One region of the Paraburkholderia sp. 35.1 genome, then DNA from elsewhere that is predicted to be linked to it. Evidence: riboswitches for the same ligand, from Rfam matches in the RefSeq annotation. Region 1 holds a riboswitch; each other region holds the start of a gene.

Evidence for each region. Region 1 has a riboswitch for cobalamin ahead of cobW (cobalamin biosynthesis protein CobW). Riboswitches for the same ligand answer to the same signal wherever they lie in the genome.
Region 2: another riboswitch for cobalamin. It lies ahead of OKW27_RS06985 (CbtB domain-containing protein); the one in region 1 lies ahead of cobW (cobalamin biosynthesis protein CobW).
Region 3: another riboswitch for cobalamin. It lies ahead of OKW27_RS32665 (TonB-dependent receptor domain-containing protein); the one in region 1 lies ahead of cobW (cobalamin biosynthesis protein CobW).
Region 4: another riboswitch for cobalamin. It lies ahead of OKW27_RS36485 (TonB-dependent receptor); the one in region 1 lies ahead of cobW (cobalamin biosynthesis protein CobW).

What each region holds. Positions count from the first base shown of each region.
Region 1 is NZ_JBNDMJ010000002.1:1,959,283-1,967,001, reverse strand. It holds gene OKW27_RS14980 (cobalamin biosynthesis protein) at 1-339, opposite strand, end outside; partial or broken gene cobA (uroporphyrinogen-III C-methyltransferase) at 415-1,152, opposite strand; cobalamin riboswitch at 1,348-1,607, opposite strand; cobalamin riboswitch at 1,688-1,965, shown strand; gene cobW (cobalamin biosynthesis protein CobW) at 2,168-3,259, shown strand; gene cobN (cobaltochelatase subunit CobN) at 3,274-7,092, shown strand; gene OKW27_RS14960 (ATP-binding protein) at 7,089-7,719, shown strand, end outside.
Region 2 is NZ_JBNDMJ010000002.1:243,812-251,530, forward strand. It holds rRNA gene OKW27_RS06975 (16S ribosomal RNA) at 1-1,067, opposite strand, end outside; gene OKW27_RS06980 (CbtA family protein) at 1,668-2,408, opposite strand; gene OKW27_RS06985 (CbtB domain-containing protein) at 2,420-2,641, opposite strand; cobalamin riboswitch at 2,682-2,827, opposite strand; gene OKW27_RS06990 (histidine phosphatase family protein) at 2,908-3,528, shown strand; gene OKW27_RS06995 (hypothetical protein) at 3,556-3,996, opposite strand; gene OKW27_RS07000 (ATPase domain-containing protein) at 4,194-5,711, shown strand; gene OKW27_RS07005 (ATP-binding protein) at 5,715-7,373, shown strand; gene OKW27_RS07010 (MarR family winged helix-turn-helix transcriptional regulator) at 7,580-7,719, shown strand, end outside.
Region 3 is NZ_JBNDMJ010000003.1:2,706,673-2,714,391, reverse strand. It holds gene OKW27_RS32695 (adenosylcobinamide-GDP ribazoletransferase) at 1-144, opposite strand, end outside; partial or broken gene cobT (nicotinate-nucleotide--dimethylbenzimidazole phosphoribosyltransferase) at 218-991, opposite strand; partial or broken gene OKW27_RS32685 (nicotinate-nucleotide--dimethylbenzimidazole phosphoribosyltransferase) at 1,048-1,161, opposite strand; partial or broken gene OKW27_RS32680 (nicotinate-nucleotide--dimethylbenzimidazole phosphoribosyltransferase) at 1,170-1,457, opposite strand; gene OKW27_RS32675 (ABC transporter ATP-binding protein) at 1,491-2,300, opposite strand; gene OKW27_RS32670 (FecCD family ABC transporter permease) at 2,330-3,394, opposite strand; gene OKW27_RS32665 (TonB-dependent receptor domain-containing protein) at 3,434-5,380, opposite strand; cobalamin riboswitch at 5,471-5,735, opposite strand; gene OKW27_RS32660 (ATPase) at 5,956-6,315, shown strand; gene OKW27_RS32655 (cell division protein ZapA) at 6,312-6,626, shown strand; RNA gene ssrS (6S RNA) at 6,693-6,874, shown strand; gene OKW27_RS32645 (EVE domain-containing protein) at 7,016-7,474, shown strand.
Region 4 is NZ_JBNDMJ010000003.1:3,520,490-3,528,208, reverse strand. It holds gene OKW27_RS36490 (ABC transporter ATP-binding protein) at 1-367, opposite strand, end outside; gene OKW27_RS36485 (TonB-dependent receptor) at 388-2,601, opposite strand; cobalamin riboswitch at 2,876-3,019, opposite strand; partial or broken gene OKW27_RS36480 (SET domain-containing protein) at 3,208-3,438, shown strand; gene OKW27_RS36475 (hypothetical protein) at 3,486-3,908, opposite strand; gene OKW27_RS36470 (hypothetical protein) at 3,882-4,151, shown strand; gene OKW27_RS36465 (Fur family transcriptional regulator) at 4,193-4,720, shown strand; gene OKW27_RS36460 (hypothetical protein) at 4,839-5,063, shown strand; partial or broken gene hisI (phosphoribosyl-AMP cyclohydrolase) at 5,110-5,520, shown strand; gene OKW27_RS36450 (dihydroorotase) at 5,534-6,898, opposite strand; gene OKW27_RS36445 (6-pyruvoyl trahydropterin synthase family protein) at 6,892-7,464, opposite strand; gene OKW27_RS36440 (carbonate dehydratase) at 7,481-7,719, opposite strand, start outside.

The sequences.
Region 1 (7,719 bases):
GTGCGCGGTCTTGCGTACGATCAGACGCGCGTTTTGCGCGGTTGTGGTGGAGTCCGGCGCCGTTGCCGCCAGCAGCGCGCACGGCTCGCACACACCATCGACGCCGAGATGCGCGTGTGCCGCCGCCGACGGCGACGCGACCGGTACCGCGGCGATCTGCTCGCGGCTGAACAGTTGCAGCGGCAGCTGATGACGTGAGCAGAATTCGAGCAGACCGGCTTCGTTGGCTTTGGTGTCGATCGTCGCGATCGCGCGGATCTGCTCGAAGGCATTCGATCCGAGCGCTGCGCGGACGGCGGCTTCGATCTCAGCGGCTTTGCTGTGCAAGCGGCAACCGATGCCGACGCTCAGCGTTTTGATCGCGCGTGCGAGTCCGTGTCGTGTCGCGCTCGCTGCCAGTTCGTGAGCAACGCCGGCGTCGCGTTTGGCCGCATCACGCGCCAGTGCGAGCGACGCCACAGCGCCGATCACGACGATCGCCGGCGAGCCGAGCCCCGCGCGCGCCACCGCCTCGGCGAACTCGCGAAGCGGCGCGAGCACATGACGCTGCTCAGGCCGCGTCGCCGACTCGATCGCCGCGCACGGCGTGTCGGCGGACATGCCGGCAGCGAGCAATGCGCGGGCGATCTCGCCGAGCCGGCGCATGCCCATGTAGATCACCAGCGTCATGCGCGTCGCGGCGAGCGCGGCCCAGTCCGGTTCGCCACTGCCGGCGCCGTGGCCGGTGACGAACACGACGCCCTGCGCGTGATCACGATGCGTGACCGCGATACCGAGCGCCGCGGGCGCCGCGATGCCGGCCGTGATGCCGTTGATCACGTCGACTTCGATACCCGCGGCCTGTAGCGCCTGCAACTCTTCGCCGCCGCGGCCGAACACGAACGGATCACCGCCCTTGAGCCGCGCGACGCTGCGCCCCGCGCGCAGATGCCCGAGCATTTGCGCGACGATGTCGGCTTGCGGCGTCGACGGATGGCCGCCGCGTTTGCCGACGTACAGGACTTGCGCGTCGGTGCGCGCGAACTGCAGCACGTCGGGATTCACCAGATCGTCGACGAGCACGACATCGGCCTGCGCGAGCGCACGGGTGGCCTTCAGCGTGATCAGTTCGACGTCGCCGGGACCGGCGCCGATCAGCCAGGCGCGCGTCATCGCGGCGTGCATGGCGCGCGCCATGCGGTGATGGAAGAAGAGACGCGGCGTGCGACAGCGCGCGCGGCGGTGAATATAGTGGTCATGCGCAACTGCGAATCCGGGCACGCGCGATGCCGCGCTGCTACGCCTTCACATCCGTTCCCCGCGGATTCCGGCGGCCGGCGGCGCCGCGTGACGCACGGATGCAATGCGGCACCGCCTCCGCGTCTGGCCGGTATCCGGGCTGGCGGCCTCATGCGCTTCGCCTTCCCGTCCCGGTTTGTGGATTCGCGGGACAGTGGCATCAAAAAACGCATGCGCGGCACGTCGGAATCGAAGGCGAATCGAATCGCGCGCCGCAGGTCGCTTACCGTTGCGGGGACAGCACAGGTTGAACGCGCGAGGCGCTGCCTGTTTCCCGTTTAACTGCACACGCGAGCGCATGTGCGGGCACCAAACGCGCGCATACGATAGCACATGGCGCCTTGCCGGATAAGCCTCGGCGGCGCTTTCCGGCTCGGTGCGTTGCTTGACTGCGCAAGGCCGCGGGCCTACACTCGCACGCACTTTGGGTGCTCGCGTGCGCGCTCGTGCGCATGCAGTTAAACGGGAAACAGGGAGCCACCTGCTCTGGAGCGGCTAACCTGTGCTGTCCCCGCAACGGTAAGCGAAAAGCGGTTCCGGCTTGATAGCCGGGCACCGCAGTGCCGGCTTCGATGTCCTCGCGCAAGCTCGCGTGGACATTTCACCACTGGACGAGAAACCACTCGGCCGGGAAGGGGAAGCGGCGCTTTCGCCAGCCCGGATACCGGCCCAACGAAGCAGAACGACCGCCGCGGGGATGCGGCGGCGCGTTCATGACCTCAGTTCCGCTTTCTGTATTTCCGTTGTCGCGGCAATGCCGTCGTTCGTCCCCGTGTCTGGTAATCGCCGGTACTGCTGCGCGTGCTTCATTCGCTCCATTCGCCAGCCGACGCGGACCCACGCGCGGACTTTCCGGCATACCGATCAACGCCAAGGGATGGACCTCACGATGCAAACTCAATTGCGCAAGATCCCCGTCACGATCGTCACGGGCTTTCTCGGCAGCGGCAAAACCACGCTGCTGCGGCACATTCTTCAGCATGCGGGCGGCAAGCGCATCGCGGTGATCGTCAACGAGTTCGGCGAGCTCGGCATCGACGGCGAAATCCTCAGGGGCTGCGGCATCGGTTGCGATGAAAACGGCGTCGAGACTGAAGGACAATTGTATGAACTCGCGAACGGTTGTTTGTGCTGCACCGTGCAGGAAGAATTTTTCCCGGTGATGGAAAAGCTCGCGGAGCGCCGCGACGAACTCGATCACGTGCTGATCGAAACGTCGGGGCTCGCCTTGCCGAAGCCGCTTGTGCAGGCGTTCAACTGGCCGCAGATCCGCAACGGCTTCACGGTCGACGCGGTGGTGACGGTGGTGGACGGCCCGGCCGCCGCGAGCGGCCAGTTCGCCGATAACCCGCTCGCCGTCGATGCGCAGCGCAAGGCCGATCCGAATCTCGATCACGAGTCGCCGCTGCATGAGCTGTTCGAAGACCAGTTGTCGGCGGCCGACCTGGTGATTCTGAACAAGACCGATCTGATCGACGACGCGCGGCAGCACGAGGTCGAAGCCGCGATCCGCGCGGAGATTGCGCCGCAGGTGAAGATCGTGCGCGCGCAGCAGGGGCGGCTCGACCTGCATACGCTGCTGGGCCTCGAAGCGGCGTCGGAAGAGACGATCCACCTGCGTCATGACCACCACGGTTCCGCCGACGACCCCGATCATCACCACGATGAATTCGATTCGGTCGTCGTGCAGGCATCGGTACCGTCGCGCGACGCGGCGCTCGCCGCCTTGCAGGCGCTCGTCGAAACCCACACGATTTACCGTGTCAAAGGCTTCGCGGCACTGCAGGGCGCGGCTATGCGTCTCGTGATCCAGGGCGTGGGCCGGCGCTTCGAGAGCTACTTCGACCGGCGCTGGCAAGCGGGTGAAAATGGCGACGGCGCGTTGAGCCGCTTCGTGCTGATCGGCGCAGACCTCGACCAACACGCGCTGCAACAGGCGTTCGACGCGGCGCTCGGCGCGACGTCGAACGCGACGGCATAAACGGGCGCACCAGCATGCATCTGCTGCGCACGACGCCGGGCGGCTTCGTCGACGATACGCAGGGCGTGATCCGCATCGATCAGCAGCCCGCCGAGATCGTCGTGCTCAGTTCCGCCGACACCACGCTGTCGCTGCTCGCGAGCGTAGTGCCGCGTCTCGGCGACGGCTTTCCGAGCGTGCGGCTCGCGAACGTCACGTATCTGCGTCAGCCTGCCTCGGTCGATTTCTATCTGGACGACGTGTTGCAGCATGCGCGCGTGGTCGTCGTCGATCATCTCGGCGGCGAAACGTATTGGCCGTACGGCATCGAGCAGGTGGTCGCGCTCGCGCAGCGCAAACAGCAAACACTCGCGATGTTTTCCGGCGATCTGCAGGAAGACCCGAACCTGCTCGCGCGCAGCACTGCGAGCGCCGAGTTGTGTCAGCAGCTGTGGCGCTATCTGCGCGAGGGCGGTCCGCAGAACGCCGAGGCGTTTTTGCGCTGCGTCGCGTATCGCGCGCTCGACTGGGGGCGCGAACCCGATCCGCCGCGCGCGTTGCCGGCCGCGTCGCTGTATCACCCTGAGCGCGATACCCCCATCGTCGCCGACTGGCAGGCGCGTTGGCGGCAAGACGCGCCGGTCGTCGCGATTCTGTTCTACAAGGCGCATCTGCAGGCCGCCAATACCGCGGTGTTCGATGCGCTGATCGACGCGCTCGAAGCGCAAGGGCTCAATCCGCTGCCGCTCGCGATCACGTCGCTGAAGGATGCGCTGAGCCGCGATGTCGTGCAGTCGCTGTGCGCGCAACATGGTGTCGCGCTCGTGCTGAACACGACCGCGTTCGCCGCTTCCGCGATCGACGACCCGGAGCCGCTCGCGCTCGCCGGCGACGCGCCGGTGTTTCAGGTGATCCTGAGCGGCGGCAATCGCGAAGACTGGCTGAAGGACAACCACGGCCTCAATTCGCGCGACATCGCGATGCATATCGCGCTGCCCGAAGTGGACGGGCGCATCATCACGCGCGCGATCAGCTTCAAGGGGCTCGCGTATCGCTGTTCGCATACGCAGGTCGACGTGGTCCGCTATCAGCCCGACCTCGAACGGGTGCGCTTTCTCGCCGAGCTGAGCCGGCGCTGGTGCCGTTTGCGTTCGCTCGATAACGCCGACAAAAAAGTCGCGTTGATTCTCGCCAACTATCCGATGAGCGAAGGGCGCATCGGCAATGGCGTCGGGCTCGATACGCCGGCGTCGGTGGTCGGCATTCTGTCGATGCTGCGCGATGAAGGTTATGGTGTCGGCGAATTGCCCGAAAACGGCGACGCGTTGTTGAACAGGCTGACCGAAGGCGTGACCAACGATCCGGTCGTACGCGATCTGCGTCCGGCCCTGCAAAGCCTCGCACTCGACGACTATCTCGCGCATTTCAACGCGTTGCCGGCGAGCGCGCGCGACGCGTTGAACGCGCGCTGGGGCAAGCCCGAGCAGGACCCCACGCTACGGCGCGGCCGCTTCATGATCGCCGGCTGGCGCTGCGGCCTGGTGTTCGTCGGCATTCAGCCTGCGCGTTCGCGCGAGCACGGCGACTACGCGAGCTATCACGATGCGGAGCTCGTACCGCCGCACGCATACCTCGCGTTCTATTTCTGGCTGCGCCATCAGTTCGGCATCGACGCGGTCGTGCACGTCGGCAAGCACGGCAACCTGGAATGGCTGCCGGGCAAAAGCGTCGCCTTGAGCGACGCGTGCTGGCCCGATCTGATTCTCGGACCGATGCCGCATCTGTATCCGTTCATCGTCAACGATCCGGGCGAGGGCAGCCAGGCGAAGCGGCGCGCGCAGGCGGTGATCATCGATCATCTGATGCCACCGCTTACACGCGCCGAAAACTATGGGCCGCTGCAGGACCTCGAACGCCAGGTCGACGAATACTACGAGGCATTGATGGTCGATTCGCGTCGCGCGAAGCTCTTGCGTCGCACGATTCTGACGACGATCGTCGAGCATCGGCTGCACGAAGAGCTGAGTCTCGCGGCGCCGAACCGACAGGACGATGAAGACGCGCTGCTCACACGCGTCGATGCGTGGCTGTGCGAGCTGAAGGAAGCGCAGATTCGCGATGGCCTGCATACGTTCGGGCAGTCGCCGCGGGGCGTGCAGCGGCGCGACACGCTGCTCGCGCTCGGGCGCTTTCCGGTCGGAGATGGGCAGGGCGGCAAGGCGGGGCTCGTCGACGCGTTGGCGCGCGATCTGCGCATCGATCATCGGTTCGACCCGTTGACGGTGGATTGGGCCGCCGCATGGGACGGCCCGCGACCCGAGGTATTGCAGCGGGTCAGCGATGCGCCGTGGCGACATTACGGCGATACGCGCGAGCGGTTGGAATTGCTCGCGGGCGAGCTGTTGCGCGGTGTCTGCGATGTCGATTGCGATGATGCGGATCGTTCGCAGGCCGTCCCCGTAGCCGACGAAAGTCTGCTGCAAGCGGCACAGGTGATCGCACGCCTGCGCGACGACGTGCTGCCGCGTCTCGACGCCTGCGGCCCGCAGGAAATGACGCAGTTGAAGCGTGGCCTCGAAGGACGTTTCGTGCCGCCAGGTCCGAGCGGTTCGCCGTCGCGCGGTCGGCCCGACGTGCTGCCCACCGGCCGCAACTTCTATTCGGTCGACACGCGCGCGGTGCCGACGCAAGCCGCGTGGGCACTCGGCCTGAAATCGGCGCAGCAACTGATCGAGCGGCATCTGCAGGAGCACGGCGATTATCCCCGCGCGATCGGCCTGTCGGTCTGGGGCACCGCGACGATGCGCACCGGCGGCGACGATATCGCGCAGGCGCTCGCGCTGCTCGGCGTGCGGCCGAAATGGGCGCCGGGCAGCCACCGTGTGACGGACTTCGAGATCATGCCGATCGACGCGTTCGATCGGCCGCGTATCGACGTCACGTTGCGCGTATCCGGTTTCTTTCGCGATGCGTTCGCGAACGTGATGCATCTGTTCGATGCGGCCGTGCAAGCGGTGGCCGAACTCGACGAGCCCGCGGAGCTGAATCCGATTCGCGCGCGCGTGCAGCGCGAACGCGATGCGTTGATCGCGCGCGGCATGGACCCGGTCGAAGCGCGCAAGCGCGCCGGCTGGCGCGTGTTCAGCGCGCGGCCGGGCACGTACGGCGCGGGTCTGCAGCAGATGATCGACTCGCGCCAATGGCAGACCGACGCCGATCTCGCGAACGCGTATCAGGCATGGGGCGGATATGCGTACGCGCAGAAGAGCGCGGGCGAGGAGGCGCATCAAGCGTTTGGCACGCGCCTCGCAGTGATGGACCTCGTGCTGCAGAACCAGGACAACCGCGAGCACGACGTGCTCGATTCGAACGACTACTACCAGTTTCAGGGCGGCATGGTCGCGGCGGTGCGGCATCTGGCAGGTCGGCAGCCGCGCGTCTATCACGCGGATCACAGCAATCCGGCCGCGCCGCGCGTGCGGACGTTGCAGGAGGAGATCGCGCGCGTGATCCGCTCGCGCGTGGTCAATCCGAAATGGCTCGACGGCGTGAAGCGCCACGGCTACAAGGGCGCGGCCGAGATCGCCGCGACCGTCGATTATCTGTATGGCTACGACGCGACCGCGCGCGTGATCGCGGATCATCAATACGCGCTCGTCGCCGATGCTTATCTGAATGACGCCGATACGCGCGCGTTCATGCAACGGCACAATCCGCATGCGCTGCATTCGATCTGCGAGCGTTTGCTCGAGGCGATGCAGCGGGGGCTGTGGCAGCAGCCGGGTGACTATCGCGCGCAGGTGGAAACGCATCTGCTGGCGAGCGAACAGCAGATCGAAGGAAGACAAACATGAATGGAGCGATGCGAGGAGCGGACGACGCAGGTAGCTCCGCCTGTGTATCGGGTACGGCGGCGCGGCCCGTTTTTCCGTTTGCGGCGCTGATCGGCCAGGCCTCGTTGCAGCAGGCGCTGGTGCTCGCGGCGATCGACCCGGGCTTGGGCGGCGTATTGATCAGCGGACCGCGTGGCACCGCGAAGTCGACTGCCGCGCGCGCGCTTGCGGAACTGCTGCCGGAGGGAGAGCTCGTGAATCTGCCGCTTGGCGCGAGCGAGGATCGTCTGATCGGCACGCTCGATATCGAAAGCGTGTTGCGCGACGGCTCGGTGCGCTTCTCGCCGGGGCTGCTCGCGAAGGCGCATCGCGGCGTGCTGTACGTCGACGAAGTCAATCTGCTGCCCGATGCGCTCGTCGATGCGTTGCTCGATGCGGCGGCGAGCGGCGTGAATACCGTCGAACGCGATGGCGTGTCGCATAGTCATGACGCGAGCTTCGTGCTGATCGGCACGATGAATCCCGAAGAGGGCGAGTTGCGGCCGCAATTGATCGACCGCTTCGGTCTGATGGTGGAGTTGCAGAACGCGTTCGAGCCGCAGGTGCGGCAGGCGATCGTCAAAGCGCGGTTCGCGTTCGATCTCGATC
Region 2 (7,719 bases), 1.7 Mb from region 1:
AGCTGACGACAGCCATGCAGCACCTGTGTTATGGCTCCCTTTCGGGCACTCCCGCCTCTCGGCAGGATTCCATACATGTCAAGGGTAGGTAAGGTTTTTCGCGTTGCATCGAATTAATCCACATCATCCACCGCTTGTGCGGGTCCCCGTCAATTCCTTTGAGTTTTAATCTTGCGACCGTACTCCCCAGGCGGTCAACTTCACGCGTTAGCTACGTTACCAAGCCAATGAAGGCCCGACAACCAGTTGACATCGTTTAGGGCGTGGACTACCAGGGTATCTAATCCTGTTTGCTCCCCACGCTTTCGTGCATGAGCGTCAGTATTGGCCCAGGGGGCTGCCTTCGCCATCGGTGTTCCTCCACATCTCTACGCATTTCACTGCTACACGTGGAATTCCACCCCCCTCTGCCATACTCCAGCGCTGCAGTCACCAATGCAGTTCCCAGGTTAAGCCCGGGGATTTCACATCGGTCTTACAGCACCGCCTGCGCACGCTTTACGCCCAGTAATTCCGATTAACGCTCGCACCCTACGTATTACCGCGGCTGCTGGCACGTAGTTAGCCGGTGCTTATTCTTCCGGTACCGTCATCCCTCACGGATATTAGCCACAAGGTTTTCTTTCCGGACAAAAGTGCTTTACAACCCGAAGGCCTTCTTCACACACGCGGCATTGCTGGATCAGGCTTGCGCCCATTGTCCAAAATTCCCCACTGCTGCCTCCCGTAGGAGTCTGGGCCGTGTCTCAGTCCCAGTGTGGCTGGTCGTCCTCTCAGACCAGCTACAGATCGTCGGCTTGGTAGGCCTTTACCCCACCAACTACCTAATCTGCCATCGGCCGCCCCTTGAGCGCGAGGTCCCGAAAGATCCCCCGCTTTCCTCTCCCGAGCGTATGCGGTATTAATCCGGCTTTCGCCGGGCTATCCCCCACTCCAGGACACGTTCCGATGTATTACTCACCCGTTCGCCACTCGCCACCAGACCGAAGTCCGTGCTGCCGTTCGACTTGCATGTGTAAGGCATGCCGCCAGCGTTCAATCTGAGCCAGGATCAAACTCTTCAGTTCAAACCTGTTACTGTGTTCGGGCTCTCTCGAACCCGGTCGCTCACTCAACGTACTGACGATGATTGATCCGTCTTTCGACAGACAAACCTTCCTCTAATACTGTGTGAGGCTTCTGATACTTCTGCCTGACAGCAGACTCCGGAGAATCCGCCGCCGCATTCCGCATCAAGCGCCCACACTTATCGACTGTTAGTTTTTAAAGATCGGTCCGCCAAACCCGCCGCGCCTGAACCACCACTACCCGGCACTGCTTCGTTTGCGTCGCTGCGTCTGCAGCAGAGAAACGAGATTATGGAGAGCGGTCGACAACACGTCAATACCCTTCTCACAATTTATTTTAAAAAGTTGAAGAGCTTAAAAATTGAGCAGTGCCGCGTGCAACCTGAATTAGTTAGGCTTCCAATTGAATTCTCCGGAGCGCCGCGGCGAAAGGGAGAGATGAGTGGAGTTGCGAAAAGCCGTTAAGCAGCTTTTCCACAGAAAATGTTCGCAAGGCTGTGGATAACCACTCCACAACTGCGCCAAGTACTTGATGCAAAACCATTCTCGCGCGTTGCGCGCGAGAATGGCCGCTTGCGCGGCCGCGTGTCACCGTCACCATCAGGCGGACTTCATCGTCACCCGCGCATTCGTACGCATAAAAGCGCTGCGCTCGACCATCGCGCCAAACAGCAGCCCGATCGTCGTCCACATGACCACCTGCATGCCGATCGCCGCGACGCGGAACTTCCACAGCAGCACAGCCGGGAACGCGGCCGGCACTTCATTGATGACCGGCATCGACAGTTGCACGGCCGCGATGACCACGACGAACACGAGCCCCGCGACGATCGAACCGTTCCACGCACCCAGCTTCGCCGCCGCGCGACGCCGCACCTTCAGCGAAAACACCATCGTCGCGAGCGAAATCGCGATCATCAGAAAGAACAGGCCCGTGCGCGTGCCGATCGTCTCCGGATCACCGACCGACGGCGGATTGGCCGGATACTTGATATTCGGCACGATCACGAGCGTGATGAACGCGCCAAGCGCGAGCCACGCGGACAGCGCGCGCACGCTCAACGTCCCCGCGCGTCCATACGCATACGCAAACACCAGCGAGAACAGGCCGCCAAATGCCGCGCCATACGTGACCACGCCAGTCAGCAGGCCGAGGCCAGCCTGCGTCTGACGGCTCACGATTTCGGGCTCGGGCGCCTCGCCGCGCGCGGCGGCCGCTTTTTCTTCGAATGAAATGGCCTGATCGACCTGTGGTTCGCCGACGATTCGCGCGAACGCGAACGTGAGCGAGCCCGCGACGATGCCCGCGAGCATCCCGCGCACCAACAATTTACCTACCATGTCGAACTCCGTTAGTGGCAGGGAAAGCCGAGCAGATGGCGGCCGTCGTGCACGAACTCATGCATGTACATGCCGGGCACGAGCGACGTCGCGCCCTGTTCCGCACCAACGAAGTAAAGCGCGAGCAACAGCAGCAAGCCGCCGAACACGACCCATGGCAGCAGTTCGCGTAAAGGAATGGGAGTGGGCTGGGCTGCCGGTTGCGCGGCGCGATCAAGAACAGCTTCGGTCATGATGGACATCTCCTGGGGTGACGCGCCCCGAAAGTCGATTGCAGAGGAATGGTGCGAAGCTCGGGTCTGGCTTTCGGCTCTTGTGGATTGCAATGCCGATTACAGTGGCGCGACCGCGCCGGGCTCTCACCGGCTTCCGTGCTTCGCAGTGTCAGTATTCTACGCGCTAAACTGCGGCTTCCGTGACGGCGAGGGCTACCTCGCAACGCGCGCCGCGAGGCGATGAAACCACGCAGGCAAGTACGAATGAGGCGCCAACGCAAAGAATGGATACGCGACTATTACTGGTGAGCCACGCGGCAACGGCCGCGCAGCGCGCGGGCCGCTTCCCTGACGACGATCCGCTCGACGCGCGCGGTCGCGCCGAAGCCGTAGCGGCGCGACCGCGTCTCGCGCTTCCCGCCCACGGCGCGGTGTTCACCAGCCCCGCCGCCAGCGCGCGCGAAACGGCCGCCGCGCTCGGTCTGAGCGCCACGCCTGCCGACGCATTGGTGGATATCGACTATGGCAAATGGCGCGGCCAGCGCCTCGCGGCCATTGCCGACGCAACGCCCCGCGAACTCGCCGCCTGGACACGCGAGCCCGACACCGCGCCGCCCGGCGGCGAATCGTTCGGTCAACTCGTGCAGCGGGTTGGAGAGTGGCTCGACGCGCAGCAGGCAGACGTGCGTTCATGCAATGCCGTCAACGAAGCAAGCTTCGCGGCCTCTGCGCAAGGTCGAACCATCGTCGCCATCACCCACGCGACTCTACTGCGAGCGGCAATCGTGCACGCCCTCGGCGCATCGCCAACCGTGTTCTGTCGCATCGAGATCGCGCCGCTGTCGGTCGTCGAATTACGCCACTCGCGACGCGGCTGGTCGTGGCGCCCGGCCGCCACCGCCTGAACGCCAGCGCCTGAACGGCACCGCCGCTTACCTGCCCGACACCACGAGCCGCAACCGGTTGGACCCCTCGGGCGTCAGCGTGATTTCGGTGCGTCGATCCTTCGCGCCGAGATAAAAGTGCTGACGTCCCGGCGAATTCTGATCGTGCGTTGCATCGGGCAGGCACGACGCGACATCTGCCGCGACCGCTTCCAATGCATCCGCGTTCGAGCCCGCCGCCTGATGCGGCGTCCACGTGCACTGGAAACTTCGATGCGCGGCCGAACATTGCGCGTCATCGCCATAAGGTTGCGCAACGCCTTTGCCGTCGTCGGGTGTCAGCGAGGCGAAGCCGTCCGGCGCCGCGGCCACGATCCGTTTGAGCGCACCGCAAGGTCTGGGGCTATCGTCGGCGGATGCACTGACCGGCAGCAGCGCAACGAGCGATGCCGCGGTAAGCGCGATAGCCGAAAGTCGATAGGTTTTCATGGTGTGCGTGAAGCTTCCAAAGTGCTGCTGAAGAAAAACTCGCAGCGAGCCACCTTTAATAGCACGCTTCATGCCCATGCGCGCGAGGCCCGAGCACGCAGGCAATGCACGACGGCACACAAATTGCATAGCGCCATACCGGCCGCGACATCGCGCCCGTTTCGATCAAAGCCACTGCCGCCGTCATTTCAACCATCATGTCGACCACTACCGCCGCCCCTACCCCCGCCCGCATATCGTCGGGCATCGAAGGCATCGACGACATCCTCGGCGGTGGTCTTACGCCGAACCGCATGTACCTCGTGGAGGGTGTGCCAGGCACGGGTAAGACCACCCTCGCGTTGCAATTCTTACTCGAGGGCCTGCACGAAGGGCAGACCGGCCTTTATATCGCGCTGTCCGAAACCCGTGCTGAACTGCTCGCGATCGGCGCGAGCCATGGCTGGGATCTGAGCCGTTTCACGATACTGGAGCAACTGCCCGAAGAAGGGCTCGAACCGCAATACGAACAGACCGTGCTGCACCCGGCCGAAGTCGAACTCGGCGAAAGCGTGCGCAACGTAATCGAGCACGTCGACGAACTGAAGCCGGCGCGCGTCGTCCTGGACAGCCTGTCCGAACTGCGTCTGCTGGCGGAGAACCCATTGCGCTACCGTCGGCAGATTCTCGCGCTCAAGCACCATTTCTCGACGCGCGAATGCACGGTGCTGCTGCTCGACGACACGTCGGCCAGCACCTCCGGCATTCAGCTTCACAGCATCGTGCACGGCGTGATCAGCCTCGAAAACGTCGCTCATGATTACGGCGGCAATCGCCGCCGTCTGCGCATCGCGAAGATGCGCGGCATCAAGTTCCGCGAGGGCTATCACGACTTCACGCTCAACACCGGCGGTCTGCGCGTCTATCCGCGTCTGGTCGCCGCCGAGCATCGCAGCGAATTCGGCACGAGCCCGATGAGCACCGGCACGCCCGGCCTCGACGCGCTGCTCGGCGGTGGCCTCGTCCCCGGCACCAATTCGCTGATCATCGGCCCGTCGGGGGTCGGCAAAACCACCACCGTCGTGTCGTGCCTGCTTGCCGCACTCGAGCGCGGCGAGCGTTGCGCGTACTACATATTCGACGAAACGCTCAGCACGCTGGTCACACGCTGCGCGACGCTCGGCATGGATCTCGCGCCGCACGTCGAAAGCGGTCTGCTGATGCTGCGCCAGATCGATCCCGCGGAAATCTCGCCGGGCGAGCTGTCGAGCGACGTGCGCAACGCGGTCGAAAACGAGCACGTGCGCTATGTCGCGGTCGACAGCCTGAACGCCTATCTGCAGGCGATGCCCGGCGAGCGCTACCTGCTGCTGCACATGCACGAATTGCTCGGCTATCTGAATCAGCAGGGCGTGGTCACGATGCTCGTGCTCGGGCAGCACGGCATCATCGGCGAAGTGCAGACCGAGGTCGACGTCAGTTATCTGAGCGACGTGGTCGTGCTGTTCCGCTATTTCGAGCACCGCGGCGAAGTGCTGACGGCAATAACCGCCGTCAAGAGCCGCGCGAACGATCATGAACGCACGATCCGCCAGTTCCGCCTCGGCACCGAAGGCGTCGAGGTCGGCGAAGCGCTGCGCGACTTCGAGGGCGTGCTGTCGGGCCTGCCCTCGTATCGCGGCAGCACCGCGATGCTCGGCGCGACGAACCATCTGATCGATATGTCAGGACAGTGAGCGATGGAGCAGCGTGTCCTCATCCTCGCACCGTTCGGCCGCGACGCCGAAGTGATCACCGCCGTTCTGCACAATGACGCACGCGCCTGCGTGACCTGCGACGACGCCGACGCGCTCACCACCGAGCTCGACGTCGGCGCGGGCACCGCGCTGCTCACCGAGGAAGCGCTCGCGAACGGCCACGGCTCGAGCCTCTATGCGTGGCTCGAACGGCAGCCCGCATGGTCCGACTTCCCGTTCATCCTGCTCGCCGCCCGCAGCATCGGCCATCGATCCGCGCGCGGGCTCGAAGTGCTCGAACGGCTCGGCAACGTAGTGGTGCTCGAACGTCCGCTCAATTCGGAAACGTTGCGGCGCGCGGTCGTGTCGTCGTTGCGGGCCCGCGGACGGCAATATGAGTCGCGAAGGCTGCTTGCCGAGCGCATCGAGGCACAGGACGCGCTGGAGCAGCTGAACGATTCGCTGGAAAGCCGCATCGCCGCGCGCACGCACGAACTTGCGTCAGCCAACGACCGGCTGATGGCCGAGATCCACGAACGCGCGAAGGTTCAGGCCGTGCTCGTGCAATCGCAGAAGATGGAGGCGCTCGGTCAGCTGACCGGCGGCATCGCGCACGACTTCAACAATCTGCTGAACGTGATCATGGTCAACGCGGAACTGATCGCGCGCGTGAGCGGCGACGAACGCCTGCGCGGCATGGCGGCCACCGTCAAGCGCGCGACCGAGCGCGGCGCGAAACTGACTGGCCAGTTGCTGACTTTCTCGCGCAACAGCAACCCGAATCTGAAAGCGATCGACGTGGTCGCGCTGCTGCAGGGCATGCGCGACATCATCGCTGTGTCGCTCGGCTCGAGCATCCGCTATGACAACGACTTCGAGCGCACCGAAATGTGGACCCAGGCCGACGCAAATCAGCTCGAGCTCGCGGTGCTCAATCTCGCGATCAACGCGCGCGACGCGATGCCGGCCGGCGGGCGCCTCGACATCCACGTGACCCTGCGCGACGCGCCCGACCAGACGCTGAAGCATGGCCGCTACGTCGTGATCGAAGTCGCCGACACGGGTGAGGGCATTCCGCCAGACGTCGTGTCGCGCGTGTTCGATCCGTTCTTCACGACCAAGCCGATCGGCAAGGGCACGGGGCTAGGCCTGAGCCAGGTGTATGGCATCGCGAGGCAGGCGGGCGGCGCCGCGCGCATCTTCAGCGAAGAAGGTACCGGCACCACGGTGCAGATCTGGCTGCCGATGCGCGAGCGAGTGGCCGCGCACAGCGAAGCGGAGTCCGATGCGGAAGCGAACGCGGTCGGCGACAAGCGCGTGCTCGTGGTCGAGGACGACAGCGAAGTGCGCGCGATGCTCGTTGAATCGTTGCGCATGCTCGGCTACACGGTGACCGAGGCCGCCGACGGCCAGGCCGGCCTTGACCGCCTCGTCGACGATCATCCCGATCTGCTGATGGTCGACTTCGCGATGCCGGGCATGAACGGCATCGACGTGATCGCCGCGGCGCGCAAGCTTCGTGCCGATCTACCGGTGGTCCTGGCGACCGGTTATGCGGACGTCGACATTGCCGATCTCGCAGTCAAGCATTGCACGATCCTGCGCAAGCCGTTTCAGCTCGACGAGCTGGCGCGCACGGTGCGGATCGGGCTGCTCGCGTGAATCAAGCTCGAGTGAATCAAGTAGACCACTTGCATCAAAATGCCCATTGAATCGCGGCGCACCGCACACCCAACGATTCTGTAAGCCCACCTCCTGGCCACCGATTTAATGCCGCTGTCGCATTCGCGCCGCACGCTCCTCCGGTTCGGTCACGATTTCCAATTCAATAGTTTGCTAACGAATATTTTGGAAATACAATACCGGCCATGTCGAATCTCGATGCCCTGCGCCGCACCGTCAGCAGCACGCTGGTCGTCGCCGCCAGAAAGTGGCGGCGCACGAGTCACGGTGTGCTCGCGGCCTTCAACGTATCCGAAGCGTGCGCGACGCCGCTGCTGACCGCGAG
Region 3 (7,719 bases), on a different contig from region 1:
GCCGACCAACACGCCGACGAGCGGAAAATAGCGCGCCGCGGCGTTCAGATAATGCGGCTCGAAACCGACCCAGCGCGGCACGGGCACGCGCGTGAAGTAACCGAGCGCCGTGAAGAAATAGCGCAGTTCCGCGAGCGGGTTCATGAATGTGGCGAGTGCAGGTTCACGGCGCCGCGGGCCGAGCTTCGCGTTATCGCGAAGCGCGTGCTCGCGCGCTTCACGGTTCGCGATCGGCGACGCCCGCCGAATCGAAGCTGGCCATCTCGTTGACGAAGGCCACCGCCGCGCGCAGCAACGGCACCGCGAGCGCGGCGCCCGTGCCTTCGCCGAGCCGCATGTCGAGCGACAGCAGCGGCTGCGCGCCGAAATGATCGAGCATGCGCCGATGCCCGGCCTCGTTCGACGCATGCGCGAACACGCAGTACTCGCGTACGTCGGGCGAGAACGCATCGGCGACCAGCAGCGCGGACGTCGCGATGAAGCCATCGACGAGGATGGTCATGCGCGCCTCGGCGGCCGCCAGATACGCGCCCGCCATCATCGCGATTTCGAAGCCGCCGAAGGTCGCGAGCACGTCGAGCGGCGCGCGTGCATCCGCATGGCGCGCGAGCGCCGCCGCGAGCACGTTGCGCTTCTTCGCGAGTCCGGCATTGTCGAGACCCGTGCCGCGGCCGACGCAGTCGTCGATCGGCACACCGCACAGGCGGCTCATCAGACACGCGGCCGCCGACGTGTTCGCGATGCCCATCTCGCCGAAGCCGATCACGTTCGTGCCGAGCGCCGCGTGATGACGCACGCGCGCGGCGCCCGCCTGCATCGCGGCGAGCGCTTCGGCGTGCGTCATCGCGGCTTCGTGTGCGAAGTTGCGCGTGCCGGGCCCGACCGGAATGTCGACGAGTCGGTCCGTGGACGGCAGCGGCGTCGCGATGCCCGCGTTGACCACTTCGAGTTCGAGACCCGCGACGCGACTGAGCGCGTTGATCGCCGCGCCTGCATCGCGGCGAGCGCTTCGGCGTGCGTCATCGCGGCTTCGTGTGCGAAGTTGCGCGTGCCGGGCCCGACCGGAATGTCGACGAGTCGGTCCGTGGACGGCAGCGGCGTCGCGATGCCCGCGTTGACCACTTCGAGTTCGAGACCCGCGACGCGACTGAGCGCGTTGATCGCCGCGCGCCCGCGATGAAGTTCGCGACCATCTGCGCGGTCACCGCTTGCGGATAGGGGCTCACGCCTTCGGCGGCGATGCCGTGGTCGCCCGCGAAAACGATCATCGCGGGACGCTGCACGGTGGGACGCGTACTACGCTGGATCAGGCCCATCTGGCGCGCGAGCGTTTCGAGCCGGCCGAGGCTGCCGGGCGGTTTGGTGCGCGTATCGATGATCCGCTGCAGTTCGGCGCGTAGCGTCTGATCGAGCGGCGCGACTTCGGGCAAACCGGCTGGGTGTGGGATGCGAGTCATAGGTGTGATCGAAACAAGGGATAGGAATAAATATCAGCCTGACTGCGCGTCATGGCCGGCAGGCGATTCGTGACGCGCGCGCGGCGCGGGTATCAGCGCCTCGTGCTCGCCGTCGCGAATCAGAATCAGCGGATAGCCGAACGCGCGGCTCGTCAACGCAGGCGTCAGCACGTCGCGCACTGGGCCCGCATACGCGCCGCCCGCGCCGTCGAGCAGCAACGCGTGCGTCGCGAAGCGGCGCGCGAGGTTCAGATCGTGGCACGAGAACAGCACACTACGGCGCGGTTCGCGCGTCCATGCGACGAGCGCTTCGAGACAGTCGACCTGATGATGCAGGTCGAGATGCGACAACGGTTCGTCGAGCAGCAACAGCGGCGCGTCCTGGCACAGCACCGCCGCGAGGGCAACGCGCTGACGCTCGCCGCCCGATAGCGACAGCACGTCGCGCGCCGCAAAGTCCGCAAGGCCGAGCCGTTCGAGCGCCGCCCGCGCGGCCGCGCGATCCTCGTCGCGCTCCCAGCCCCAGCCGCCCAGATGCGGGAAGCGGTTCAGCAGCACGATGTCGAGCACGCTTGCGTTGAACGCATCGGCCGCGCTTTGCGGCATCAGCGCGCGGCGCCGTGCGAGCGGCAGCGGCTGCCAGTCGGCCACGCGCACGCCATCGAGTTCGACATGGCCCGCCGCCGGATGCAACAGCCCCGCCAGCGTCGATAGCAAGGTGGTCTTGCCCGCGCCGTTCGGCCCGGCGATGCACCAGATTTCGCCCGCATGGAACGTGTGCGTGAACGCGTCGAGCAAGGTGCGCGCGCCGGCGCGCAACGTCAGGCGCTGCGTGCTCAGCATCGAACAGGCGGGGCTGGGTTTGGCTCGTATCATCGGCGGCGTTTGAGCAACATCCACAGGAACACCGGTACGCCGACCAGCGACGTGATCACGCCGACCGGCAATTGCGCGGGCGCGATCACGGTCCGCGCGATCAGATCCGCGCCCATCACCGCGACACCGCCGCCGAGCGCGGCCGCCGGCAGCAGCATGCGCTGATCGTTGCCGAACGCGAGCCGCAGCATGTGCGGCACGACGAGACCGACGAAGCCGATCGTGCCCGCGGTCGTCACCGCCGCGGCCGCCGCCAGCGACGCGACCAGGTACACACGCAAACGCAGCGGCATCACGGCGACGCCCAACGCCTGAGCGGCCGCGTCGCCGCGCAGCAACACGTTCAGACGCGGCGCGGCCGGCACGATCGCGAGCAGCACGAGCGCGAGCGCCATCAGCGCGGTCCACGGCAGCGCGCCGCCGTTGAGGTCGCCGGTGAGCCAGAACAGCATGCCGCGCAGACGGCTGTCGGGCGCGAGATTGAGCAGCAGCGTGATCAGCGCGCCCCACCCGGCCGCGATCACCGCGCCGGTCAATAGCAAACGGGGCGACGTGTCCTGCGGCTCGCCGCGCCATAGCTCGCGACGCGCGAGGCCGAGCACCAGCAGGATCGACACGAACGCACCCGCGAATGCGCTCGCATCGACGAGCCACCATGCGCCGCCCGCAATCATCGCAACGAGCGCGAACGTCGCCGCGCCGCCCGACACGCCGAGCACGTATGGCTCGGCCAGCGGATTGCGCAGCAGCACCTGCAGCAGCGCGCCGGCGAGCGCGAGCAACGCGCCGCACGCGAAGCCCGCGAGCGCGCGCGGCAAACGCAACGTACGCACGATTTCGCCGGCGAGATCGTCGCTGCCCGTGCCGCCGAACGTGTGCGTCGGCACGAGCGCCGCAAGCACGCGCGACGGCGCGAGCGGCACGCTGCCAAGCACCAGCGAGGCGCCGAGCACCGCGATGGCGGCGAACGCGAGGCCGAGCCAGATCGCGGCCGCGCGTTTCGCGTTCATCGGGCGCGGCGTCGCCATCGCGGCACGCAGCGAAGCGGACGCGCGACTCATCCGCGTGCGCTCACGCATGCGGCCACCCCGGCGCGCGCGTCACTGCTGCTGCCAGCCGAGCGTGAGATACGCACCGCGTCGCGGCGAGTTATACGAGTAGGCCGTTTCATAATCCTTGTTGAACAGATTGTCGATTTGCGCACTGACGTACCAAGCTTTGGTGACGTTGTAGCGCGCCGACAGATTCACGATGCCATAACCGCCGAGGTTGCCGGTGCTATCGGTGCGCGGACCGCTGACGATCCACTCGCCGCCAACCCGCCAGCCACCGATGCTGCGGTTCACCGCGAACGACCCGAACCGACGCGCGCGCCGCACGAGGTCGGTACCGTTGTCGAGATCGACCGGGTTCTGCAGCGTCACCGTTGCGCGCACGTCGGTCTTGCCGACATGACCGCTCCACGATCCCTCGAGTCCCTGCACCTTCGCACGGCCGACGTTCTCCGCGAGGTAGATGCCGGGGATCGTCTGCACGTAGTCGATCAGATTCGTATAGCGCGTCTGGAATGCGTTCAGTCGCATCACGCCGAGCGCATCGGTCGCGTACTGCAAACCGGCTTCGACCGAATGACTGCGCTCGGGTTGGATCGACGGGTTGCCGCTGATCGGATAGTACAGATCGTCGAAGCTCGGCGCGCGGAACGCATCCGAATAGCTTGCGGTTACCTTCCAGCGCGACGTGATGTCGAATCCGTAGCCGAGATAGTAACTGTTCGCCCCACCGAAATCGGAGTACTGGTCGCGTCGCACGTTGGCCTGAATCTGGTTGCGGCCGAAGCGCGCGCTGTAGCCCGCGAAGACCGAATCGACGCGACGGTCGGGCGCGGCGAACGTGTCGGAGTCGAGCGTCTGGTCGAGATGCTCGTAGCCGAGTTGCAGCTTCTGGTTCGCGGCGAGCGCGAAATCGTTCTGCCACGTGTACTGGCGATTGTCGGTATCGAAGCGGCCGTTGTAGATGCCATTGGTGTTCGACACGCTGCGGTCGTCGCCCTCGGCGAGCGTGACGTGGGTGGTCCACCAGTCGGTCAGCTTGCCGTTCGCGAATACCGACACCTGACGCACCTTGCTATAGAGATTGTTCAGATCGGTGGGCTCGCCGTACGCATTGTCGTAGCTGTTGTCGTTGTTCGACTGGAAGTAGCTGACGCCCGCGTCCCACCTGTCGGTGAACTTGTGACGCAGCGACGCGCTGATGCTCTCGTTCAGATTGCCGTTTGCGTTCGGATTCGCGTTCGGCGCCTCGAGCGGATCGAGCGACGAAAAGCCGTCGTCCTTCGTGCGCGCGAGCGAAATATTGAAAGTCGTGCGGCCGTCCTGATCGAGCGCGCCGTTCACGCCGGCTGTTTGCGTCTGCGTGCGATAGCTGCCGTAGCCGACCGAAAAATTGAAACGCGGCGGATGATCGCCGCCGTCTTTCGTGAACACCTGCACGACGCCACCGATCGCGCCCGAGCCATACAACGCCGACACGTTGCCGTTCACCACTTCGACGTGATCGACCTGATCGAGCGGAATCTGTGCGAGTTGAGCTGAGCCGAGACTCACCGAATCGACGCGCACGCCGTCGATCAGCAGCAGCGATTGCGTTGACGATGCGCCGCGCAGAAAGAGGCTCGCGGTCGAACCGGGGCCACCCGTGCGCGAGATTTGCGCGCCTGGCGCGAGTTGCAACAGGCCGGGCAGATCGGTCGCGGTCGTGTCGGCGATGTCTTGCTGATCGAACTGCGTGGTCTGCGGAATCGCATCACGCAACGCTTGCGGTCCGCGTTGCGCGGTCACGACGATCGGCGACAGCACGTTGCCCGATGCATCGGCGGAGGCGGCATTGGCAGCGATTGCAGCGTTTGCGGCGGTAGCATCCGTGGCGGACGATGAAGACGAATACGGCGTCGCGGACGCGGATGCAGGCTCGGCGCTTTGCGCATGCACGACGAGCGGCAGGCTCGCGAACGCGAGCAGCGTTGCGCGGGCGATGGGGGACAGCATGGGATGACATTCCTGTGGATAGCGTGCGCGGCCTGCTTCCCCGCAGGCCGACGCGTCACGAGGCGTCCCCTTGTTCAACGTTTTCGCGGGGGACGTCCCTCTTTTCTGGCCGGTATCCGGGCTACGACACATCGATCCCGCCTTCCCACGCGTGACGCGCAGTGGCACACTCGCACGTTGAACTTCCAACCTTGCGACCAGGACCGACCTGCATGAGCACATCACATGCGGTCGCTTACCGTTGCGGGGGCAGCGCAGGTTCGCGCATCCGGTTTTGGCACCGCGCGCGTCCTGCTTCCCGTTTAACTGCGCGCGCCGAGAAGCGCGCGCGGGCACCAGAGTGCGGGAAGTTTACGAGCGGCCTCGCGGGGCGTCAAGAAAGGTCAACCGGAGCGCAATCGGTTCTGTTGAATGCAGGTTATTGTCCGATGGATTACCGGTTTTTTACCTTATGGTCGACGACACGACACGCAACGAACCTGCACGTAGCGATGCTGTTACGTCTCGAAACGAGACAATTGTCGGAACCTGTAATATTCCGCGCTAAAATGCGATGTCTTTAGAGGACGCAGCACATGCTCACCGAACTCGAATCACTCTCCCAGAACATCGGCAAGCTGATTGCGATCAGCCAGCGCCACAACGAAGCGCGGCTCGCGCTCGAAGAGCAGCTCGCGCAAACGCGTGCCGAAGTGCAAGCCACGCATGCGGAACTCGCGCAATTGCGCGAAGAGCGCGACGCACTGCAGGCGGAACGCGACGCGCTGTCCGCCAAGATCGACGACGCTCAGGTGCGCCTGAATGCCATTCTCGAAAAATTGCCGCGCGCACGCGCGAGCAGCGAACCGGATAACCAGCTCGATCTGCTCGAGTCCGCCCAGCCCGGACACGAGGAAGCGGAAAGCGACGTGAGCCGACACGGAGAAAGCGCATGACCACCAAGCAGATCGAAGTATCGATTCTCGAAGTACCCTATCGTCTCGCCTGCTCGCCGGAAACGGAAGGCGCGCTGCTCGAGGCGGTCGCGCGCGTCGACGCCGAGATGAAGAAAATCCGCAGCGGCAGCAACGTGCGCGGCACCGATCGCATCGCGGTGATGGCTGCGCTGTCGCTGGCATCGGAACTGCTTAAGCTGCAAAGCAGCGTGCGACACGGAGAAGCATTTCCCGCTGAAGAAATCCGGCGTACAATGCAGCAAATGAACGAACAGCTAGGTACTGTGATCGAGCAGTACAGCTTGCAGTAAGCAGTAGTGGGCCGGTTTCGAATCGGTCACGTGTTGAACGGTTTGGGTTGTAGCTTCATCGGTTTAGCTTCCCTGCCTGGTTCGCCAAGGTCATACATTCCTTGAACCAATGCCATGTGCACGGTTGCGGAAATTTGTAGCACGGGTGTGCGCGTCACTCAGTCTGATGTACCCGAAGTGTTGCTAACTGCGACCAATTCTGAACCCTCGGTTCAGGATGCCGGCCTAGCGGCTAAGGCGGGGACCTTATCTGGAACGGCATCGGACTTCGGTTCGATGCCGTTTTTCTTTGGTCGTCGTTTTTTCGTTTGAGCGCCTTTTTCAGGGGCTTTTCCGTACGCGCCTGCTGTTGTTGCGCTTCGTTCAATCTCACACGCTCACTCCGATTCATGCGCTACTGGCTGATGAAGTCCGAACCGGACGAAGCAAGCATCGACGACCTCGCCAACGCACCTCATCGCACCTTGCCGTGGACCGGCGTACGCAACTATCAGGCGCGCAACTTCATGCGCGACGTGATGCAGGTCGGCGACGGCGTGCTCTTCTATCATTCGAGCTGTCCGGAGCCCGGCATCGCGGGCATCGCGGAGGTCTCGTCGAGCGCGTATCCGGACCCTACGCAGTTCGATAAAAAGAGTCCGTACTACGACGCGAAATCGTCGCCGGAAACGCCGCGCTGGATGCTCGTCGACGTCGTGTTCAAGAAGAAAATCGGGCTGATTCCGCTTGCCGCGCTGCGCGAGCATGCCGAATTGCAGGACATGCGCGTGCTCGCCAAAGGCAACCGCCTGTCGATCACGCCGGTGACCGAAGCCGAATGGCGCTTCATCATTAAACAGCTGGTTTAAGGGCGAACGCGCGACGCGGCACGTGTCGTGATCGCATCCAGGTCATCGTTTCCGATGCGGCGGCGAAGCACTAATTGGGGAACCAAGCGTCGGTAAAACGCGCCTAATCGGTCGACGAAAGCGTGAACTCGAACCGGCCGCTCGACGGCAAGCCGATGCATTCGCCAGCGCATCCGTCAAACCGCGCGCCACCACCCGGCGCTCGCGTCGAACGTGCACAACCTGTTCAAACAAGGATTCCAGTC
Region 4 (7,719 bases), on a different contig from region 1:
CGGTGTCGCCGTCGAGCAGCCCCTTGTGCGGCGTACGGCCCATCGCGACGACCTCTTCCACCGTCAGGCCGAAGTCGTCGGGCGGGTCCTGCTGTACCACCGCGATGCGTTGCGCCGCCCAGCGCCCGGACTTGACCCAGACGTCGTCGCCGTCCAGCCTGACGGCGCCGCTGTGCGGCCTTGCGTAACGGAACGCACACCGCAGCAGGCTCGTCTTGCCGCTGCCGTTGGGTCCGATCAGGCCGACGAATTCGCCCGGCTGCACTTCGAGCACGATCCGCCGCAACAGGCTCTCGCCGTCGTCCGGGCGTCTCGCGTCCCGCGACGGCGGCGACCAGCCTAGCTCTTCGATATGCAGTGAGGTCATGGCTTTGCCGATCAATGAGGCTAGAAAGTCATCGTCGCGGTGACCCACCCCGAGCGCGGCGCGCCGAGCAGCCATTCGGTGCCGTCGTTCTGCGTGGAGACCGCATAGGTCCGGTTGGTCAGGTTGCGCAGATAGAGCGCGAGCGTCAGGTTGCGCGTTGCGCGCCACGACGCGGACGCATCGACCAGTGTGTACGACGGAATCGACACGCTGTTCGCGTTGTCGCCGAAGCGCCGTCCGACATACTGCACCCCGGCTCCCGCGCGCCAGCCAGGCGCGAACGCCCAGTCGAGCCACACGTTCGCGGTCTGCTCGGGGATGTTGTAGGGCACGTTGCCCGCGCGCGACACGCTCTGGCCATCGACCGCCTCGTCGAAATCGTCGTACCGCGCGCGCAGCAGCGCCGCGTTCGCCTCGACCGACCAGCCGCCGCCCAGCCGCAGCGCGCCCGACCATTCGACGCCGCGCGACGACTGCCGGCCGACCTGCTCGCTCAGGTCCGGGTTCAGCGGATCGGTGCTCACGAGGTTACGCTTCACGATCTGGTACACCGCGAAGGTCCACGATCCGCGGCCGCCGAGCACTTCCTGCTTGACACCCGCCTCCCACTGCTGACCGGTCGACAGCGTGAACTGACTGTTCGATTGCGACAGCGTAATCAGCGAACTGACGCCGTCGGTGCCGGTCGTGTACTGACCGTACACGGACAGTGTCGGCGTGAGCGAGAACACAAGGCCCGTGCGCCATCCTGTATGGGCGAACGTCCTGTCGAACGACGACGCCGCAGTCGTGGCAGTCGCGAACGTGTCGCGATGCAAGTCGATATGGTCGTAACGCAGGCCACTCACCCACGCGAGCCGCTCGGTCAGCTCGAACCGGTCCTCTGCAAAAAGGGACGCCTGATGCGTGACGGTGCGAAACGCGGGCACGGTCGAATCGGGACTGTCGAACACGCCCGGATCGAAACCGAATGCCGGCACGATCGACGAGCCGCCGTATGGTGAATTGCTTGTATCGACAAACGAGATCACATTGAAGTCCGCGCCGACGACCAGCCGGTTCTGATGGCCCCATGCACGCCCGTCGATCGTCGTGTCGAGCTGGTCGCCGATCTGCCGCTGATGATGGAGGATCTCGATGTAATCGCTGCGCAACACATCGCCATCCGGCTGCAGGGCGTAGCTCTCGCTATCGTGCCAGTGGCGGTTGGTCAGCAAATAATAGAGCTGGTTGCGCACCGTGATGCCAGGCATGGCGTGCCACTTCGCGTTCAGCCGCGTCCACTGGTCGTAATAGGAGATCGCGGAATCGGCGACGTTGTAGTTCTGGTAGCGGAACGCCGGATTGAGCGCACCGTCGAGCACCGGAATCCCGAAATAGCGCGCCGGCTTCTGGCGGCCGTAGTCGTAGTCGAGTGTGAATGACAAGGTCGGATCGACGTCGAGCCGCAATGCGCCGCCGAGCGCCGTGGTATGCGAATCGCCGCGCGGTACCCAGCCGTTCGAGCGGTCATCGCTCACGTAAAAGCGGTATGACAGCATGGGCCCGAGCGCGCCCGTCGTATCGAGCGCCACGCGCTTCTCGCCATAGGCGCCCGCGCCGATCTGGACCGTGGTCGCGTAGTCGCGCTGCGGCGCCTTCGGCACGACGTTGATCACGCCGCCGATGCCACCCTCACCGTAGAGCACCGACGCCGGACCGCGCAGCACCTCGATCCGGTCGACCGACCACGTATCGAACGGAAAGGTCACCGTGCCTGCGCCAGGATACATGCGCGTGCCGTCATAGAGCGTCGTGATCGACTCCGGCCCGCTGAAGCCGCGCACCGAGACCGACGTGCCGCCATTGCCGGGTGCCGCGTCGGTGGCAAATCCGGCCGCACGCGTAATGGCCTCGTTGACCGTGGTGTCGCCGCGCACCTGAATCTGCTCACCGGTGAGCGTCTCGACGCTCGCCGGCGTATCGAGGCTCGACAGTCCAAGCCGGCTGCCGGTACGGATCGGCGTGCTCAGGTCCGGTGTATCCGTATGGCCCGATGCCTGGACCTTAACAGCCGGCAGCGTCTGTGCCGGCTCCTGCGCAGATTGCGTGCTGTCTGCCGCCGGGCCGCTGCCGTCATCAGCAAACGCGGACGACGAGCCGATCAGCCACGCGCAGCCGAGCATCCCTGCTGTGAGCTGACGGCTGCGGCGTCGCTGCGTTCGCGACGGCGAAAGGATCGAGATTTTCTTCATTGTCCTGCTCTCTTTTCTTTTTTCTCTGGCGCTACCGTATGCGGTGCGCCTGTTTTTTATGCGCTCGACACACGTGCCTATCCACCATGTCATCGACGCAGTGAAACACCGCACGATTGCCGGAAACACGAACCAGGCATGCCGTGCTGACCGGCGACACTTACCGGGTCAACACAAACGACGGGAGAAAAAGAGGAAGCAACGGGCAGCCGATGCCCGGTGGACACTGACGATGCAGGTCATGGCGGTTCTCCTGGGGTTTCGCGCCCCATGACAGGTGAAGGAAGACAAGGCCCAGGTCTGACTCCCGGTTTCAGGAAACCGGTCACAGTGGCGCGACCGCGCTGGATTTGCACCAGCTTCCGGGCTTTGCGTGCGCAATTCTAATCGATCGCACACTCAATTCCCCCGCGCCGCGGCCTGGCTAGCGCATGCCTGCCCGTGCAGGCTGCCCGCTTCACGTCCGGGTCATCGCGCCAGCGGTCGGATCGCCCGCGATTTCGGCAGAACGATATCTAACCCGCATCGTAAACGCAACACAGTTGCGATAATTAGAAAAGGGAACGCTATACTTGAGTCTGCTTCACCGCATACATTCCTGCATTCATGCCCCGCCTGATCCAGATCCGACGCAGTCCCATCCATGGCAAGGGTGTCTTTGCCGTTGCCGACATGCCGCGCGGCATGCGCATCATCGAATACAGGGGGGCGCGCATTACCCACCCCGCAGCACGACGCCAGCATCCCGTCAACGCCGAAGACCCGTTCCACACCTTTCTGTTTGCGCTGGGTGACGGCCGCTACTGCATTGATGCGGGCACCGGCGGGAACGCCGCCCGCTGGATCAATCATCGTTGCGCACCGAACTGCGAGGCGGTTGAAGACTACGACCGCCAGGGGATCCTGCGCGTGTACCTCCATGCCGCCGCAGTGAACGATGGAACGAGCTGTGTCATGGCTGTACCCGGCTTGATTTTGCGCTGCTCGATCCAGCCTTCGATGGTCGCCAGCCGGTCACGCCAGCGCGTCGCCGCGCCGACCCGGCAGGCTGGGCCCGTGACGTCGACCGCCTCGCCGCGCTGTTCGACGACTATCGGCCGCGCATCGTCTTCTGCCCGCACGAGCGTGATGGCTCTGCGACGCACATCGGTGTCCACTGGCTCGTATGTGACGCCCTGCAGCACCATACCCACGCCGTCTGGCTTGCGCAGACAGAATTCTGGGGCACGCTTGAGCAGCCCAACACGCTCGTCGAACTCGACAGCTCGATCGTCGCGACCATGATCGAGGCGTTGACCTGTCACCATGGTGAAATTGCCCGCAACCCCTATCACCTGCGCCTGATGTCATGGCTCGCGGACAGCGTGCGACGCGGTGGCGAGGCTGTGTTCGGTGCCGGAATGCAACCGCCGTCCTTCGCCTTCGGCGCGTTGTACCGGCTCGAGCGCTCGGCAGGCGGCCGGCAGACGGCAGTCGGGCGTCCGATGGCCATCGCTGCGGAGGATGGCCTGCAACCGCTGTTCGACCAGGGCATGCCGCCAGGTCCATGACGACGACCATACGACACGCGTGGCCTTGCCCGCGCGGGACGATGTATCATTCCATCATTGGACAGTTGCATCCACGGTCATCCATGCCTACCCGCCACTCTCCGCGCAAACATCCACCACACGCTCCTACCGACTGGCCATCGCGCCTGCGCGAGGCGGGGCTGCGCTCCACCGCGCTTACCGTTGCCGTGCTCGAGCGCCTGGAGGGCGCCGAACAGCCCCGTTCGCACGAAGAACTCGCCCGCGATCTGGGCGCCGCTACAGGCGCGGGAAAAGTGGATCGCGTGACCCTCTACCGGATCCTCGACCGGCTAACTGCCGTTGGCCTGCTCACCCGAATCCAGGGATCTGACCGGGCCTGGCGCCATGCAATCGCAGAGCACGAGACCTCCACTGGTTATTTCGAGTGCGATCATTGCCACAACATTTCTGCGCTTCCGGAAGATCCGGAACTGGCCGGTGTGCTCGCCCGGATAGAGCGCAAGCTTAGCCGCCGCGGCGTTCATAGCACGAACTCTGCCGTCACGATTCACGGTACCTGCCGCGACTGCTCGACCCACGGCGTGTGAGCACGCAAGATCATTGCACCTGATTCGGCGGGTCCGAAATCAGGTTATTAACGCCACTTTGTTGCATTAATAACCAACCCTGCTACCATGGGATTTTCCGCTGGCGCCCGCCGTACCCATGACCTCGCCGATTCCCCAGAGCTTCGATGACTGGCAGCACTGCATTGAGCACGAGTGCGGCATCACGCTGACGCCGGCGTTCATCCAGGCACGGCTGGCCGTACTCGGCGACCCCGACAATGCCGAGACACAGCGGTTTGCGCGGCTCTACGGCGAAGTGCACCTGCAAAGGGTGCTGGGCTGGTTTGCTGCCGCGCTGGAAAACACGTCACTTCGGGCATGATGCATCGGGTGTGACATAAACATCCGTCACCGAAGTCGAGGAAGGTCGCTCGCTCTCGCCCAGATTTGGCCCTGATGGACTGATTCCCTGCGTCGTCAGTGATGCGGGCCGGGACGACGTCCTGATGGTCGGCTATATGAACCGGGAAGCCCTTGCGCGGACGATCGAGACCGGTATCGCCCACTACTGGAGCCGCAGCCGCCAGACGCTCTGGTCCAAGGGTGCGACGAGCGGACTGACCCAGCGCGTAGTCGAGATGCGCATCGACGACGACCAGGACGCGCTGTGGATTCGCGTCGAGGTGGCGGGCAGGGGCGCGAGTTGCCACGTCGGTTATCGCAGCTGTTTTTACCGCGCGGTTGACCTGCCCGAAGCAACCTTGCGGTTCACGGAAGGTGCGAAGACGTTTGACCCCGTCGCCGTGTACGGCGACGCGCCCAATCCCACGCAGCTCTGACAGCTTCCGGGCGTCATGCCGGCGTGATCGCCATCGCCCTGTCGAAGCGGACCGGCTGTCCCACTGGGTATCCCTGCACGGCGTCATCGCGCATCACCACACGGCCACGAATGATGGTGGCGACCGGCCACCCCGTCACCCGCATGCCATCGTAGGGCGTCCAGCCACAGACGCTTGCGATCCAGCGGTTCGTGATTTCGCGCTTTGCCTTGAGATCGACGAGCGTCAGGTCGGCGTCGTAGCCCACGTTGATGCGTCCCTTTTCCGCTATCCCGAACACCCGCGCCGGACCCGCGCTCGTCAGTTCCACCAGACGCTGCAGCGACAGCCGTCCCTCGCTGACGTGATCGAGCATGACCGGCAATAACGTCTGCACGCCCGGCATGCCGCTGGGCGACTGCGGGTACGGGCGGCCCTTCTCTTCCAGCGTATGCGGAGCGTGATCACTGCCCAGCGTGTCCACTCGTCCCTCCCGAAGCGCGCGCCATAGCGCCTCCCGGTGCCGGGCCTCGCGGACCGGCGGGTTCATCTGCGCAAGCGTGCGCAACCGCTCATAACATTCGGGCGCACACAGGGTCAGGTGGTGCGGCAATACCTCGACTGTCACCCGGCTCCGGTGCGACGCCAGCAGCGCGATTTCTTCCGCCGTCGAAACGTGCAGGATATGCAGCGGCCGTCCTGTTTCGCGCGCCATGCCGACGATCCTGCGCGTCGCATCGAGCGCGCTATCCACGTCACGCCAGCGCGGATGGTCGCGCACGTCGCCCGATGCTTCTGCGATTGACCGGCGCGCGCGCAGTCTCGCCTCGTCCTCCGCATGCACGGCCACCCGCCGCCGGCCGTGCTCGAGGATGCGCCGTAGTACAACGTCGTCATCCGCGAGCAGATCGCCGAACGAGCTGCCCATAAAAACCTTGATGCCGGCGCAGCCCGGCAACGCTTCCAGGTGGCCCAGCTCACCAGCGTTGACGGACGAGCCACCGATGTAGAACGCGATATCACACCACGCGCGTCCTGACGCTGCCGCGATCTTCCGTTCGAGGTCGTCGCGGCGCAGCGTCAACGGACTGGTGTTGGGCATTTCGAAAACGGCCGTCACGCCACCGAGCACCGCGCCTCGCGTGCCCGCTTCGAGATTCTCCTTGTGCTCGAGGCCCGGTTCGCGGAAATGGACCTGTGAGTCGATCACGCCAGGCAGCACGTGCAGGCCGTGTGCATCCACGACCTGGTCAGCGCTCCAGCCGCGCGCCTCGATCGAAACGATCCGGCCGTCAACGCAGGCAATGTCCGCCTGCCCACTTCCTTCCAATCTGACCACGGTACCGCCGCGCACGAGCAGGTCGGCATGACGGCTCGCTGCGCCCATCGACGTCAGCATGCCGGTGCGCACGCAATAGCGCTGGTCAGTTCATCCAGGATACCGGTCGTCGCCTCCCGGCGCACGGCATCCGAGAATCCGATCAGGGCGGGACTGACCAGCCCCATGCGCGGATTGTAGGCATCGCGCCGGAAGCACTGTGCGTAGCCGGTCGCCGTCTCATGCACGATCACCGACTGGACGGTGACATCCGCCTCGCCGTTACGCATCGGCATCGCACGCATCACCACATCGACCAGCACGAAGAACACGCGCGAGAGCTGCTCCGCGCTGGGCGACACCGGCAGGGCAATCCAGCGCTGCGAATGGCTACGGCACATCTCCATGTACGCCGGGTCGTCGCAGTTCCAGAACACGAGCGTATGGTCGAACGCGTCCACGATCTCCCGGACCTCCCCCTTGAGGAGGCCGAAGTCATAGACCATCTGGCCGTGATCGAGCGCATCGGCCTCGAGAATGATCTCCACGCGATAGGAATGGCCGTGGATCGACCATGCACAACGATGCGATGACGCATGCCGCACGACATGCGCACCTTCAAACGAAAACAGCTTGCGGATCAACATCAGTCATCCCCTACGGTCACAATTCGTTCGCGATGCGGCGGTATCCCTGAACGAGCCTCACATTGGTCTGGGCGACGTCCTCGGAGAACTCCGACGCACTGGCAGTCACCTTCGGAATCGTCGACAGGTCGGTGCCCGGCCCGATGCGCTGGGTCGACGGCACGTAAAAGCCTGCGGGAAGGTTGCAGCCGTCAACTACGGCATTGTGGCGGACCACACAGCCTTCACCGACGGTGCAGTTGAACAGCACGCTGT